DNA from 3 places in the Bradyrhizobium sp. USDA 223 genome. Region 2 is predicted to be linked to each of the others. Evidence: predicted binding sites of a transcription regulator. Region 2 holds the regulator's gene; each other region holds the start of a gene.

Region 1 (4,800 bases), 4.7 Mb from region 2:
GGGTGACCTGGGACTCGAACCAGGCATCGGGAATGCAGCCCTTGCGCATCAGGAAGCCGTACAGCGTGGTCACCAGCTCGGCATGGGCGGCCGGCGACAGCTTTCTGTAGTCCGGGACCTGGCAGGCTTCCCAGAGCCGCTCCACGGCGGCCTTGCCATGCGCGATATCGCGCACCTCGCCGTCGCGGGCGGCGTGATCGAGCACGCGCATGTCCTCGGCGATCGGCGCGCGCGTCAGCGTCTCGTGGCCGGGGGCGAGGTTCAGCGAGACCTGGAGCGCGCCGAGCGAGGAGAAATCGAGCTTGGAATTGCGCCATTGCAGCACCTTCACCGCATCGAAGGTGTGGTTCTGCAGCGCGTTGACGAGCTCGGGCTCGAACGGCGCGCAGCGGCCCGTCGTGCCGAAAGTGCCGTTGCGGGTGGCGCGGCCGGCGCGGCCTGCGATTTGCGCGAATTCGGACGGCGTCAGGCGGCGGAACTGATAGCCGTCGAACTTGCGGTCGGAGGCGAAGGCGACGTGGTCGACGTCGAGATTGAGGCCCATGCCGACGGCATCGGTGGCGACGAGATAATCGACGTCGCCGTTCTGGAACATCGCCACTTGCGCGTTGCGTGTGCGGGGCGACAGCGAGCCCAGCACCACGGCGGCGCCGCCATGCTGGCGGCGGATCAGCTCGGCAATCGCGTAGACTTCATCGGCCGAGAACGCGACGATGGCGGTGCGGCGCGGCTGGCGCGTGATCTTGCGGTCGCCGGCGAATTCGAGCTGCGACAATCTGGGCCGCGTGATCATGGACACGCCCGGCAACAGGCGCTCGATGATCGGGCGCATGGTGGCGGCACCCAACAGCAGCGTCTCGTCGCGGCCGCGGCGGTTGAGGATGCGATCGGTGAAGACGTGGCCGCGCTCGAGATCGGCGGCAATCTGGACCTCGTCGACGGCGAGGAAGGAGACGTCGATATCGCGCGGCATCGCCTCGACGGTCGAGACCCAATAGCGCGGGTTCTTCGGCTTGATCTTCTCCTCGCCGGTGACGAGCGCGACGCTGGCCTCGCCGGCTCTGTCGGCGATCTTGTTGTAGACCTCGCGCGCGAGCAGGCGCAGCGGCAGGCCGATCATGCCCGAGGGATGCGCCAGCATCCGCTCGATGGCGAGATGGGTCTTGCCGGTGTTGGTCGGACCAAGCACCGCAGTGACGCCCGCACCGGGTGCGCGCTCAGAGGCGAAGGGGGAGGAGGAAAAAGCCATGTCTATCGGATTAGGTAATGGCGATTTGGGCGAATGTCAGTGCTATCCGGGGCGGTGTGGGGGCTTGCTCTTCGTTCCTCATCCTGAGGAGCGCGTCAGCGCGAAGGATGAAGGCCCGGCTGGTGCTGCCGGGCAAGCCAAGCCCCTCGCCCTTCGAGACGGCCGCTTGCGCGGCCTCCTCAGGGTGAGGGGCACACCGTGAGCGTGGAAAACGCCCTCCCCGAATCCCGCGCAACTGTCTCACTTTGCGACGCTTTTCCCGTTCGCTTTAAGCTTCGGAACGACTCTAGAACGAATCGCGGCCGAATCGCTGACTCCCCTGCGAGTCCCGTTCCGTTCACGCAACATGTCGCGGGACTCGTCTTGGTTGCGCACTAGATGGAGTTTTGCGGAGACGCACAAGCGACCGGGGTGGTTAAAGCTGGGGACGGCGACGAGTCGAATCAGAATCGGGGAGGAGTCAAATGGATTCGCGTCTTCGTCATGCGCGGGCTTGACCCCGCGCATCCATCGAAAGACGAGCATGGCCGGGTCAAGCCCGGCCATGACGGCCTTCCGAACTCATTGTTACGAAAACAACCCCATGCACAGTAGGTAAGTGCTTGATTTTGCTAGGCCGCCACCGAACGCTCGTCATTCCGGGGCGCGACGCAGTCGCGAGCCCGGAATCCATCGTGAAACCGTCGCTGTAGCCTGATGGATTCTCAGGTGCGCAAGGGCGCACCATAGTTGGCGCCAAGGGGCGCGCCCCGGAATGACGGCGGAGAGAGCGGTGCGGCCTCCTCGCCTACTGCGTCTTCGCGACGCGTGGCGGCTGGGGCGACGTGATGAAGCTCGTCGCTTCCAGCATGGCCGGCCCTAGGGGCGTCGGCACTTTCAGCCAGAACGGGACCAGGATGCGCGTGCCGGCGATCGGGGCGAACGCGATCTCCATGTTGCGCTGGGCGGCGAGGTATTTGATCACCGGGCGGTCGGGAATGTAGCCGGCGATGGGCACGAAATAGATCGCGCAGACCACGACCGGGCCACGATAGCCCTTCTCCGCCTTCACTGTCTCCATGCGCTTGAAATCGAGCTTGAGCTCGTAGCGCATGCGGCCGTCGAACACCGGCGCGGAGCTGTGGCAGGCATCCTGCGAGACGGGATCGCCGGTGCCGGGCACGCGCAGCAGCGAGGCCGTCATCGGGTCCCAGACGCCGCGGCGGTGCGCCTCGGTGACGACGATACGGTCCGGATCGACCGGCGGCTCCGGCAAAATCGCAAAATCCTTCACATTGCCCTTGTCGAGGGTGATGCGGATCTCTTCGGTCTTCTTCTGGGTGGTGGTGGAGGCCTGGTAGCCGGTCGCAACCAGCGCGCCACCAACGACGCGCCCCTGGCTGGCGCCGGTGCCGGACCCGCCCGTGAACGACTTCAAAAGCCCCGTGGTGCCGCCGGCGGCCGCCGCCGAGAACACGTCGTCCTGGATATCGATGTTCCAGGCGCCCTTGCCGACGGGAATGCCCGCCAGCGTCGCCTCATATTGCGCCTCGAGCTTGCCTTGCGCCGCCGCCGGCGCCACGCCGGACGCCAGGCCCAGCAGGCCACAAAGCGCCATCAGCCGGCCGGCCGGACGCAGACAGGCTGAGCGCAGGACTTGCGCGAAATGAAGCGTTGTCGGCACGAAACAATCCAATCAGAGCGCGATGTGTTGTTACTTAAGCCAAAACCGGCGGCAAACAATGTGTCGGGGCGTGCAGCCCCGGGAACTCCACCGACTCTTCGACGGCGAATACGCCCTTTATGTGATGGTAAGACGCGACAATCATTGCCGTTTTGGTGATTGGAAGGTAACGGGGGGCGCTTCGGCCTCGCCGCTGTCATGCCCCGCGAAGGCGGGGCATCCAGTACGCCGCAGCCTCTCGACTATGGCCGCCCCGCCGCGGAGTACTGGATCGCCCGCCTTCGCGGGCGATGACACCGAGGGTGGGGCGCAAAACTCGCATCCCAACAGCCCCAAATCCTTGACTACCCGCCCCTTCCCCCCTATACGTCCGCCCGCTCCCTGCAAGGACGACAGAATTTGCCCCCGTGGCGCCGAGATGGCGGCCGCACTCGTTGGGGGTTCGAACTATAAGGATTTCTACCATGTCTCGCCGCTGCGAACTGACGGCCAAGGGCCCCCTCGTCGGCCACAAGGTCAGCCACTCCAACATCAAGACCAAGCGCCGCTTCCTGCCGAACCTCGTCAACGTGACGTTCATCTCGGAAGCTTTGGGGCGCAACGTGCGCCTGCGCGTCTCCACCAACGCGATCAAGAGCGTCGACCACAATGGCGGCCTCGACCCCTTCCTGCTCAAGGCCAACGCCGACGCGCTCTCCCCGCGCGCCCTCGAGCTGAAGCGCGCCATCCAGAAGAAGGTCGGCGACACGCAGCCGGCGAAGCAGGCGAGCTGAGATTTTACGGAATTGGGCGGGGGCTAAGTTGCGTCGCGTGGCGTAGGCTTAGCCGAGTAGAGTTTGAGTAGCGGCCGGATCGGGAGATCCGGCCGTTTTTGTTGGTGGGCCGCAGAATTACACAACAAGCGCCTCCCGCCAACAAGCTCTAGTTGTTGCCTACAGCTCTCGTTAAGCTTCGGCTTTCAATTAGACGAGTCTGCTCGCATGCGAATTACCTCTATTGAATTGACCAATGTGGGCCCGTTGAAGCGAATCTCTGTATGCGGCATGGCCGACATCGTTGTGTTCGCAGGTCCCAATGGTGTCGGTAAAACCCACATTAGTTCCGCGTTGGTTGGCTTCGCCCAAAATCCAGGCGCGTCTTCAAATGTGCACATGACGGTAGAGGCTACCTGTGATGACGAACGCGAACGATGGGGCAAGTCAACACTAGACCCTCGAAATGGCAATGACGCTGGGCTGCTCCGAACAACATTGCAGAGGAATCAACGACGCAATCAGTACAAGAGTTCATTTCTCAATTTCGATAGCGATCGCGCAATCCGAAACGTATCACAATACGCATTCGGCTGGGATATCGGCGATCCTCTCTCAGAAGAACTAAACTGGAATATGTCGTTCTTCCCAATGTCGAGCCGACATGACGACGTCCGCCACTCGCTGTTTAGGATGGTGGAAGGCCAAAAAAGGCAAATTGCTGAGGAAGCACTTGCTCGTCAAAGCGCTGGCGAGACAGCTATGCCGTTGGACATCCCAGACATTCTAAGACCATTCAAGGATGCTTTTTGGCATCTGTTGGCACCCAAGAGGCTCATTGAAGTAAATACACGAGACCAACAAATCTATTTCGAAACGGAGGGGATAAAGCTGCCCATCGAACGCCTGAGTTCAGGCGAACGCGAAGTAATCAACATTGTGTTCGATTTCATATTGCGAGGCCCCGAAGATTGCATAATCGTTTTCGATGAGCCTGAACTGCATCTGCACCCCGAGCTCAGCTACAAACTCCTGCAAACGTTGGTTTCTGCGGGCAAACGCAATCAATTCTTGTTCTCTACTCACTCACCAGAAATAATATCTGCGTCGCTCGAAAATACAGTGGTATTCGTGAG
Region 2 (4,800 bases):
CGGGTACCCAGAGTTCAACGACGCGAATGAAGGTCTTCATCGAGCCTGTCCGCCGCCTCAAGCCACTGCAGCATCGGTCATTTGGCTGCGGAGCGAACGTTCAAAATTCAGGCAGGACGGCCCAAACTTCATGCGGCGACGAGGCGCGGCGGCGGGCTCGCCGATCGAATGTCCTGAAACAAAAACCCACCGGGCTCGCCGGCCTCGGCCGGCGACGGCAATTTCAATCCCGGGCTCGGCCTTTCGGCCGAAGGGCGTCAGCCGATCGGCAGGCGCGTGATCGTGGGCCGCGTGTCGGCGACGGTCTGCGGCTTGTGCTCGCGCTCGGGGGCCGGCTGCGTCACCGGCAATTGCAGCACGGTCGCGCGCTGGCCTTCGACGAGCTGCGTCACCAGCACATATTTGCCGTCGGGAAATTCGATCGCGTCATGATGGCGATCGGGAATGTGCGGGTCGATCTTGCCGAACTTGCCGACGCGAGAGTTCACGGTGCGCGTCCAGATCCAGCGGTTGTCGTAGCGGACGTCGTCGGCGAAAGCGAGCTCCGTTCCCGGCAGCAGACAGACCGCGACGGAGGGATCGGCTTCAGAAGCGAAGCCGCGCGTCGAGGTGCCGCGGAAGGTTGTCGTGACGATCGTCTCGCCGACTACGGCGGGGCGCGTCGCGACGGCATGCAAGCTGTAGTCACACATCGGGTGCTCCTCATGCTGGGATAGCGACCCGCGTCTCTTTCGAGGCGCAGGCCTCTATCAGAGTGGAAGCATACAACGCTCTGCTCGGTTATGGGCAAATCTGCGGCTCGCGTTCGCAGCACGCGATCACATTATCTTTCCCGGATTCGATAGGAACAAACCTCGCGTCCTTGCATTCGGCCGGAGCTATCAGCACTGCCGGCACAACTCTACCGGCGAAGCAGAAATGGCTGCGCGCCTGCGCGGGCGAATGTCGCGCGGGAAGATGGACCGGACAGCCGGCGCAGAACCAGAGAAACCGTCCAGCCGGAGCGGACAAGTATCCGCTCCGATCCTGGATCGCCGATGCCGATCGAAGCGCGCGCGGCGCTTGAGACTTCCGGTATCAGTACTTCCGGTAAAGCCCGATCAACTTGCCCTGGATCTTCACGCGGTTCGGCGGAAGAATGCGGACCTCGTAGGCGGCATTGGCGGGCTCGAGCGCGATCGAGGCGCCGCGGCGGCGGAAGCGCTTGAGCGTGGCCTCCTCGTCGTCGATCAATGCCACCACGATGTCGCCGGTATTTGCGGTCTCGTTGCGCTGGATCAGCGCCATGTCGCCGTCGAGGATGCCGGCCTCGACCATCGAATCGCCGCGCACTTCGAGCGCGTAGTGCTCGCCCGAGCCGAGCATGTCCGGCGGCACGCTGATGGTGTGGCTGCGGGTCTGCAGTGCCTCGATCGGCGTGCCGGCGGCGATGCGGCCCATCACGGGCACCGCGACCGGGCGCTCGCCCTCGTCCGCGGGCGGGCTGGAGCTCGCGCGCACCTTGCCGAGATTGCCCTCGATGACGCTCGGGGTGAAGCCGCGGCGATTGCCGGCGGCGGCCTGGAGCTCGGGCAGCTTGATCACCTCGATGGCACGGGCACGGTTGGGCAGGCGGCGAATGAAGCCGCGCTCCTCGAGCGCAGTGATCAGGCGATGGATGCCTGACTTCGAGCGCAGGTCGAGCGCATCCTTCATCTCGTCGAAGGACGGCGGCACGCCGCTTTCCTTCAGACGCTCGCTGATGAACCGCAGAAGCTCGTATTGTTTGCGCGTCAACATCTCGACCAAAGTCCCCCGGTTGATGTCGTTCGATTCCGAGACGATGAAGTCGGCAATAAGCCGCTACATCCTCGAAACAAATCATGAACGGACACTATATGTTCGATATGTGTTCCGCAACTGCTTAATTTATGGTGAACGCGGCCAAACTCGCGGAATGCGTGTGGCTGGGCGGCTCAGACGGGCAGCCGGAGCACCTCGCAAGGCGTCCCTGCCTCGGCCTTCGGCGCGAACGGTGCACGCACGAGAAGTACCTGTGCCGCAGCGAGATTCGCAAGCAGGGAGGAGTCCTGATGGCTGACGGGAAGGGCGACGCGCGTGCCGTCGTCGCGCACCTCCAGTCGCGCACGCAGATAATCCTCGCGCTGGTCGTTGGCGGCGAGATCGCGGCCCAGCACGGCGCGCTCGCGCTGATGATGAATCGCTGAACGGCCCGACAGGGCGCGAATCAAGGGCACCATGAACAGGAAGGCGCACACGTAGGACGACACGGGATTGCCGGGCAGGCCGATCACGCGCATCGCGCCTAGTCGACCGTGCATCATCGGCTTGCCGGGCCGAATCGCGATCTTCCAGAACGCCATCGCGATGCCTTCGCCCTTGAGCGCCTGCTGGACCAGGTCGTGGTCGCCGACCGACGCACCGCCGGTCGTGATCAGGATGTCGGCGCCGCTCTCGCGCGCGCTGCGGATGCCGGCGGACGTCGCCTCCAGCGTATCGGCGGCAATTCCGAGGTCGATGGTCTCGGCGCCCTCGCTGCGGGCGAGCGCATGCAGGGCATAGCCGTTGGAATAGACGATCTGGCCACGACCAGGCGTGGTGCCTGGCATCACGAGCTCGTCGCCGGTGGCGAGAACGGCAACCCTCGGGCGGCGGATGACGGCGAGATGCGGATGATTCATTCCGGCGGCAAGGGCGAGATCGCGCTCGGTGAGACGGATTCCCTTGCGCAGCAGCACGTCTCCTTCGCGGAAGTCGACGCCTGCAGGGCGGATGTGCCGGCCGAAAATGGCGGCTTCCTTGATCGTGACATGTTTGCCGTCGGCAGCCGTGTCCTCCTGGATCACGACGGCATCGGCGCCGTCGGGAACGACGCCGCCGGTGAAGATCCGCACGGCTTCGCCGGGGCCGACGCTTCCCGCGAACGGCCGGCCCGCCGCGACCTCACCGACGACGGTCAACCTCGAATCGTATGCCGCGTCCGCCGTGCGCACGGCATAGCCGTCCATCGCCGACATTGCCTCCGGCGGCTGCGTGCGCCGTGCCGCGACATCGCGGGCGAGCACACGATGGTAGGCCTCGTCGAGGCAAACCATCTGTTCAGCCAGCGGCTCGACGCCGGCCAACACCGCGGCAAGCGCGTCAGAAACCGGCATCAGGGCCACGGGCGAACTCCTGCTGAGCACATCAGTCAATGGGCGGCGAGAGTTCTAGCCGAGTGCAGGCGTGAGGCAAAGCAGCACGCGGGATGATTTATCCTGCGTGATCGCGGGGTGGAGGAGGTCGGCTCAACTCCGCCGCGGCATGATGCGGAAGGCGAGACAGACCGGAACGAGGATTGCCATGGCAAGGACGAGAATGACGAGCGCCACGGCCAGCATCGGTCAACGCTCCGTCGGATCGCCTGGACTGAAATCCGCGACGTCGGGCGCCTTGGGACCCTGATCTTTGTCGGGCAGCGGATCGGCCTGGGATTTCAGGTCGGCGGCCTTGCTGATCAGCTTGGCGGAGAGGTCAGAATCCGAGGTGGTTCTAGCGAATTCGAGCAGGAGAGAGGCTTGCTTGGTGAGATAGGTCTTGCCCAGCACGTCGATCAGTCCAATGTAGAAGTCCCAACGGACTCATGAGTCCGAAAGGTGGTATTCCGTTCCCGGAACTCTGTATAAAAATGCACAAAGTGATCAGGTTCCACAATTTCAGCAGTTTTTGTTCCGGCAAGTGAGCGCGCTCCGGGCTTTCCCGCGGCTCAGATCCCCAGTGCTTTCAATGCGTTCCCGACATCGCGCGGCGAGGTGACATGCACGGCGGTCAACCCCCGCGCCCGCGCTCCCTCGATGTTCTCGGCGAGGTCGTCGAAGAACACGATGCGCTCGGCCGGCACGCCGATCGCCGCCACGACATGGTCGAAGGCCTCGGCATCCGGTTTGCGCAGGCCGATGCTGGAGGACAGATACAGCTCGCGGAAATGGCCGAGCAGACCGGCATATTCCTTCGAGAAATAGTCGACGTGCGGCCGATTGGTGTTGGAGAAGGCATAGAGCGGCATCTGCTTCGCCGCCCGCGGCAGCAGCTCGGCGATATCAGGCATCTCGCCGGCGAAGATCGCGTTCCAGCCTTCCAGGAATTGCGCATCCGAGATGCCGATCCCGAGCGAGGACCGCAGCGAGGCGAAATAGTCCGCATCGCTGATCTTGCCCATCTCGTGCAACCGGTAGGCCTCGTCGCGCACATAGCGCGCGATGATGGCCTCGGGCTGGCAGCCGGCATGTCCCGCCCAGCAGGCGATCGCCTTGGAGAAGTCGATGTCGAGCACAACGCGCCCGAGGTCGAACAGCAGCGCATCCGCGCTGCCGGGAGAGAGCGATGTCATTGCGTCCTTCACTTCAGTATGGCGCGTCAGTAACGATAGGGCTCGTGATCGAACAGCGGGAACGCGCTGAACACGCTGGGCGCGTTGGTGGCGGTCGCCGGATGCAGGCAGGATTTATCGATCTCGGCGAATGAGGTGGCGCCCAGGAGGCCGAGGCAGCGCAGCACCTCGTCTTCGAGCAGCTCCAGCATCCGTGCGACGCCGGCTTCGCCGGCTGCCGCCAGCGCCCAGCATTGCAGCCGGCCGATGCCGACGAGGTCGGCGCCCGCCGCGATCGCCTTGACGATGTCGGTGCCGCGGCAAAAGCCGCCGTCGACCATGATCCTGGCGCGGCCCTTCACGGCGTCGACGATCTCCGGCAGCACGTGCATGGCGCCGCGGCCGTGGTCGAGCTGGCGTCCGCCATGGTTGGAGACGTAGATCCACTCGAC
Region 3 (4,800 bases), 2.7 Mb from region 2:
ACCTCCTCGCGGGTCGCGCAATTCCAGGCGAGCGTCATGCCGCGAAAGGTCGTGGGCCTCGGCTGGTCCTCCAAGGACGCGTCCGCGGCGAGCCGATCCCAGTGATAAAGCGCGAGCACCGGACCGCCGGTGTCGTAGAACGCAACCGCCTCGCCGGTCTCCTTCAGCCGGCGCGAGAAACCGAGCGCTTCGTAGAAGGCGATGCTGGCGCGGATGTCGTTCACACCGAGCGTGATGACGGTCAGCCGCGGCACCGGCACGGCGAGTTCCTTAAGCATGCGACACCTCTTGCACGTGTCCGCTCAAAACAGGCTGAGCTGATCGCCGTTCCGCTTCGGCCGCGCAAAGTGATCAATGGTCAGCTTTGAGCGCCGCTTGTTGAGGCCGAGCCGCTGGCAGGCGATCTCGAAACGGCGGCCGATGGTCCAGGCCATCGGTCCGGTGCCCTTCATCCGCTCGCCCCATTTGGCGTCGTAGTCGCGCCCGCCGCGCATGTCGCGGATCAGGGTAAAGACGTGGCGATAGCGGTCCGGATAGTTCGCCATCAGCCATTCGCGGAAGAGATCGCGCACCTCCAGCGGCAGCCGCAGCAGCACATAGGCGGCTTCCTTGACGCCGGCATGGGCGGCGGCGTCGAGGATGCGCTCGATCTCAGAATCGTTCAGCGCGGGGATCACGGGCGCGACCATCACCGTGGTGGGAATGCCGGCCTCCGAGAGCTGCTTCAGCGCCTCCAGCCGCTTCGGCGGCGTCGAGGCCCGCGGCTCCATGGTGCGCGCCAGCTTCGGATCGAGCGAGGTGACCGAGATCGCGACCTTGGCGAGGTTGCGCTTGGCCATCCGCTGGAGAATGTCGATGTCGCGCAGCACCAGCGCCGATTTGGTGACGATGCCGACGGGATGCGAGGTGCGCTCCAGCACTTCCAAAATGCCGCGCATGATTTTGCGCTCGCGCTCGATCGGCTGGTAGGGATCGGTGTTGGTGCCGATCGCGATCATTCGCGGCTCGTAGCCGGGAGCCGCAAGCTCCTTCTCGAGCAGCGAAGGCGCCTCGGGCTTCACGAACAGTTTTGACTCGAAGTCGAGCCCCGGCGACAGGCCGAGATAGGCGTGGGTCGGCCGCGCGAAGCAATAGACGCAGCCGTGCTCGCAGCCGCGATACGGATTGATCGAGCGGTCGAAACCGATGTCGGGGGAATCGTTGCGAGTGATCACCTTGCGCGAGGTGTCGATGGCGACACTCGTCTTGAACGGCGGCAGCTCGTCCAGGCTCTGCCAGCCGTCATCGAAAGCGACGCGCGCCTCAGCCTCGTAGCGGCCGCTGGCATTGGATTGTGCGCCCCGCCCTCGCCTTCGCGCGCGGTCGATGGCGACGCCAAGCTCGGGGAAATCTGAAGGCGCACCCGCCGGCTCGGAGGGCGCCGTGACCGGCGGGTGCTTGAGAGCATGAGAGGATGCTGGACTCATGCAGCCAAGATAGCACGGCGCGGGAACAAATCAAGAACGCAAACCAAAAACGTGAAAACAACCCCATGCACAGTAGAGCTGCCCAACCTTCGCGCGCCCGCCTTTGACCTCACGCAACACGGCCGTCACGACCATCCCGTCTCATGCCCGACGGATCGATCGCCCTGGAACCGGGTTGGTGACGATCGCGAAGTGAAGGTCGGCAGGAACATGACAATCCAACAAAAAACGGCCGAAGCGAGCAGCGACCTCGATCTGCTCGATCGCTATTGGCGCGCCGCCAACTACCTCTCGGTCGGGCAAATCTACCTGCTCGACAATCCGCTGCTGCGCGAGCCGCTGCGGCCCGAGCACATCAAGCCGCGTCTGCTGGGTCATTGGGGCACGACGCCGGGCCTGAACTTCATCTACGCCCATCTCAACCGCGTCATCCGGGCGCTCGATGTCAGCGTGATCTATGTCTGCGGTCCCGGCCATGGCGGTCCGGGCATGGTCGCCAACACTTATCTCGAAGGCAGCTACAGCGAGATCTATCCCGATATTGCGCGCGACGCGGACGGATTGCGCAAGCTGTTTCGGCAGTTCTCCTTCCCCGGCGGCATCCCGAGCCACGCCGCGCCGGAAACGCCGGGCTCCATCCACGAAGGCGGCGAGCTCGGCTATGCGCTGGTGCACGCCTATGGCGCCGCATTCGACAACCCGGATTTGATCGTCGCCTGCGTGGTCGGCGACGGCGAGGCCGAGACCGGGCCGCTCGCTGCGTCCTGGCACTCCAACAAGTTCCTGAACCCCGCCCATGACGGCGCGGTGCTGCCGATCCTGCATCTCAACGGCTACAAGATCGCGGGCCCCACCGTGCTCGGACGGATGCAGGACGCCGAGATCCGGGACCTCTTCCGCGGGTTCGGCCACGAGCCGCTGTTCGTCACGGGCGACGATCCCAAATTGATGCACCAGGCCATGGCCGATGCGCTGGACGTCGCATTCGCCAGCATCCGCTCGATCCAGCAACATGCCCGCGACGGTCGCACAAGCGTCGAGCGGCCGCGCTGGCCGATGATCGTGCTGCGCAGCCCGAAGGGCTGGACCGGCCCGAAGGAGGTCGACGGCAAGAAGGTCGAGGGTTTTTGGCGCGCGCATCAGGTGCCAGTCGCAGGCTGCCGCGAGAACCCGGCGCATCTCAAGGTGCTCGAAGACTGGATGCGCAGCTACGAGCCGGAAAAGCTGTTCAATGGCAACGGCGCCCTCGTTGCCGAGCTTCAGGCGCTCGCGCCCGACGGCGTCAGGCGCATGGGCGCCAATCCGCATGCCAATGGCGGCGTGCTGAAGAAGGAGCTGAAGCTGCCCGACTTCCGCAGCTTCGCGATCGAGGTGCCGCAGCCCGGCGAGGTCGTGGCGGAAGCCACGCGCGAGCTCGGCAAATTCCTGCGCGACGTCATTCGCCTGAATGCGAAGGCGCGCAATTTCCGCATCATGGGCCCGGACGAGACGGCATCGAACCGGCTCGACGCCGTGTTCGAAGCCACCGAACGCGTCTGGATGGAGCCGACCGAGCCTTACGACGTGCACCTCGCCCAGGACGGCCGCGTCATGGAGGTGCTGAGCGAGCATCTCTGCCAGGGCTGGCTGGAGGGCTATCTGCTCACCGGCCGGCACGGCTTCTTCTCGTGCTACGAGGCCTTCATCCACATCGTGGATTCCATGTTCAACCAGCATGCCAAATGGCTGAAGGTGACGCGGGAGCTGCCGTGGCGGCGTCCGATCGCCTCGCTCAATTATCTGCTGACCTCGCATGTCTGGCGCCAGGACCATAACGGCTTCAGCCATCAGGACCCCGGTTTCGTCGATCTCGTCGCCAACAAGAAGGCCGACATCGTCCGCATCTACTTCCCGCCGGATGCCAATACGCTGCTGTGGATCGCCGACCATTGCCTGCGCACCTATAACCGCATCAACGTGATCGTCGCCGGCAAGCAGCCGGCGCCGCAATGGCTGTCGATGCAGGACGCGGCGACGCATTGCGATGCCGGCATCGGCATCTGGACCTGGGCTGGAACGGAGGATGGAAAGGGCGAGGCCGACGTCGTCATGGCCTGCGCCGGCGACGTGCCGACGCTGGAGACGCTCGCTGCCGTCGACCTCCTGCGCAAGACGCTGCCGGACTTGAAAATTCGCGTCGTCAACGTCGTCGACCTCATGACGCTGCAGCCGAGGGAGCAGCATCCGCACGGCCTGTCCGACCGCGACTTCGACAGCCTGTTCACGCGCGACAAGCCTGTGATCTTTGCCTATCACGGCTATCCCTATCTCATTCACCGGCTGACCTATAGCCGCACCAACCATGCCGGAATGCATGTGCGCGGCTTTGCCGAGGAGGGCACCACGACGACGCCCTTCGACATGGTCGTGCTCAACGAACTCGACCGCTATCACCTTGCGATCGAGGCGATCGAACGCGTGCCGGGACTGGCGACCAAGGCCGCGCAGGTGAAGCAGCAATTCCGCGACAGACTGATCGAACACTCCCGCTATGTCCGTGAGCATGGTGAGGACATGCCTGAGATTCGTGACTGGGTCTGGCAGAACAGCGCCGGCGGCAACACGCCGGCCGAGGCCGGCGACTAGCGATGCCGGACACGGTCCTCGTCCTCAACGCGGGATCGTCGAGCATCAAGTTCGGCCTGTTCGATGTCGCGGCGGCCGAGCCCGCCCTGCTCTGCAAGGGCCTGCTGGACGAGCACGAGGCCAAACCCCGGCTGGTGGTGAAAGGCCCTGCAGGCGAAGACCTGTTCGAGACAAGCAAGCAGGCGCCGCAGGCAGCCGGCGACCATCTGTTCGCGGACGTGCTCGCCTTCATCGAGGACCGGTTCGGTGGACGCAGCCTGCGGGCCGTCGGCCATCGCATCGTGCACGGCGGGGCGGATTATTCAGGCCCGGTGGTCCTGATGGACGACATCATTGCGAAACTGGAGGCCTTGACGCCGCTGGCGCCGCTGCACCAGCCGCGCTGCCTCGCGCCGGTGCGAACGCTGGCGGCGATCCGGCCCGAGCTGACGCAGATCGCGTGTTTCGACACCGCCTTCCACCACGGCCTCGCGCCGCCCGCGAGCCGCTTCGCCATTCCCAGGCGATTCGAGGCGCGTGGCGTCAGGCGCTACGGCTTTCACGGCCTCTCGTTCGAATATGTCGCGGGACGCCTGGCCGAGATCGCGCCGGAGCTCGTGGCCAAGCGCACTGTCATCGCGCATCTCGGCAATGGCGCCAGCCTCTGCGCCTTGCGCGATAGCCGCAGCATCGACACCACGATGGGGCTGACGCCGCTCGACGGCCTCGT

The links. Region 2 encodes LexA, which represses DNA repair genes until DNA is damaged. Its sites were predicted from a motif close to TGTTCNNNNTGTGTTCNG; they were not measured.
Region 1: the regulator LexA is predicted to act here: its motif matches at 1,526-1,543, upstream of ABIA40_RS32335 (helicase-related protein).
Region 3: the regulator LexA is predicted to act here: its motif matches at 1,488-1,505, upstream of ABIA40_RS23230 (PA0069 family radical SAM protein).

What each region holds. Positions count from the first base shown of each region.
Region 1 covers NZ_JBIYDR010000001.1:6,951,814-6,956,613, reverse strand. The annotation lists gene ABIA40_RS32335 (helicase-related protein) at 1-1,249, opposite strand, end outside; gene ABIA40_RS32330 (DUF3108 domain-containing protein) at 2,037-2,846, opposite strand; gene rpmB (50S ribosomal protein L28) at 3,377-3,685, shown strand; gene ABIA40_RS32320 (AAA family ATPase) at 3,893-4,800, shown strand, end outside.
Region 2 covers NZ_JBIYDR010000001.1:2,269,166-2,273,965, forward strand. The annotation lists gene ABIA40_RS10355 (GAF domain-containing protein) at 1-40, opposite strand, end outside; gene ABIA40_RS10360 (hypothetical protein) at 258-692, opposite strand; gene lexA (transcriptional repressor LexA) at 1,078-1,779, opposite strand; gene glp (gephyrin-like molybdotransferase Glp) at 1,956-3,164, opposite strand; gene ABIA40_RS10375 (hypothetical protein) at 3,384-3,587, opposite strand; gene ABIA40_RS10380 (HAD family phosphatase) at 3,746-4,369, opposite strand; gene ABIA40_RS10385 (alpha-hydroxy acid oxidase) at 4,396-4,800, opposite strand, start outside.
Region 3 covers NZ_JBIYDR010000001.1:4,988,945-4,993,744, forward strand. The annotation lists gene ABIA40_RS23225 (VOC family protein) at 1-278, opposite strand, end outside; gene ABIA40_RS23230 (PA0069 family radical SAM protein) at 303-1,466, opposite strand; gene ABIA40_RS23235 (phosphoketolase) at 1,677-4,091, shown strand; gene ABIA40_RS23240 (acetate/propionate family kinase) at 4,094-4,800, shown strand, end outside.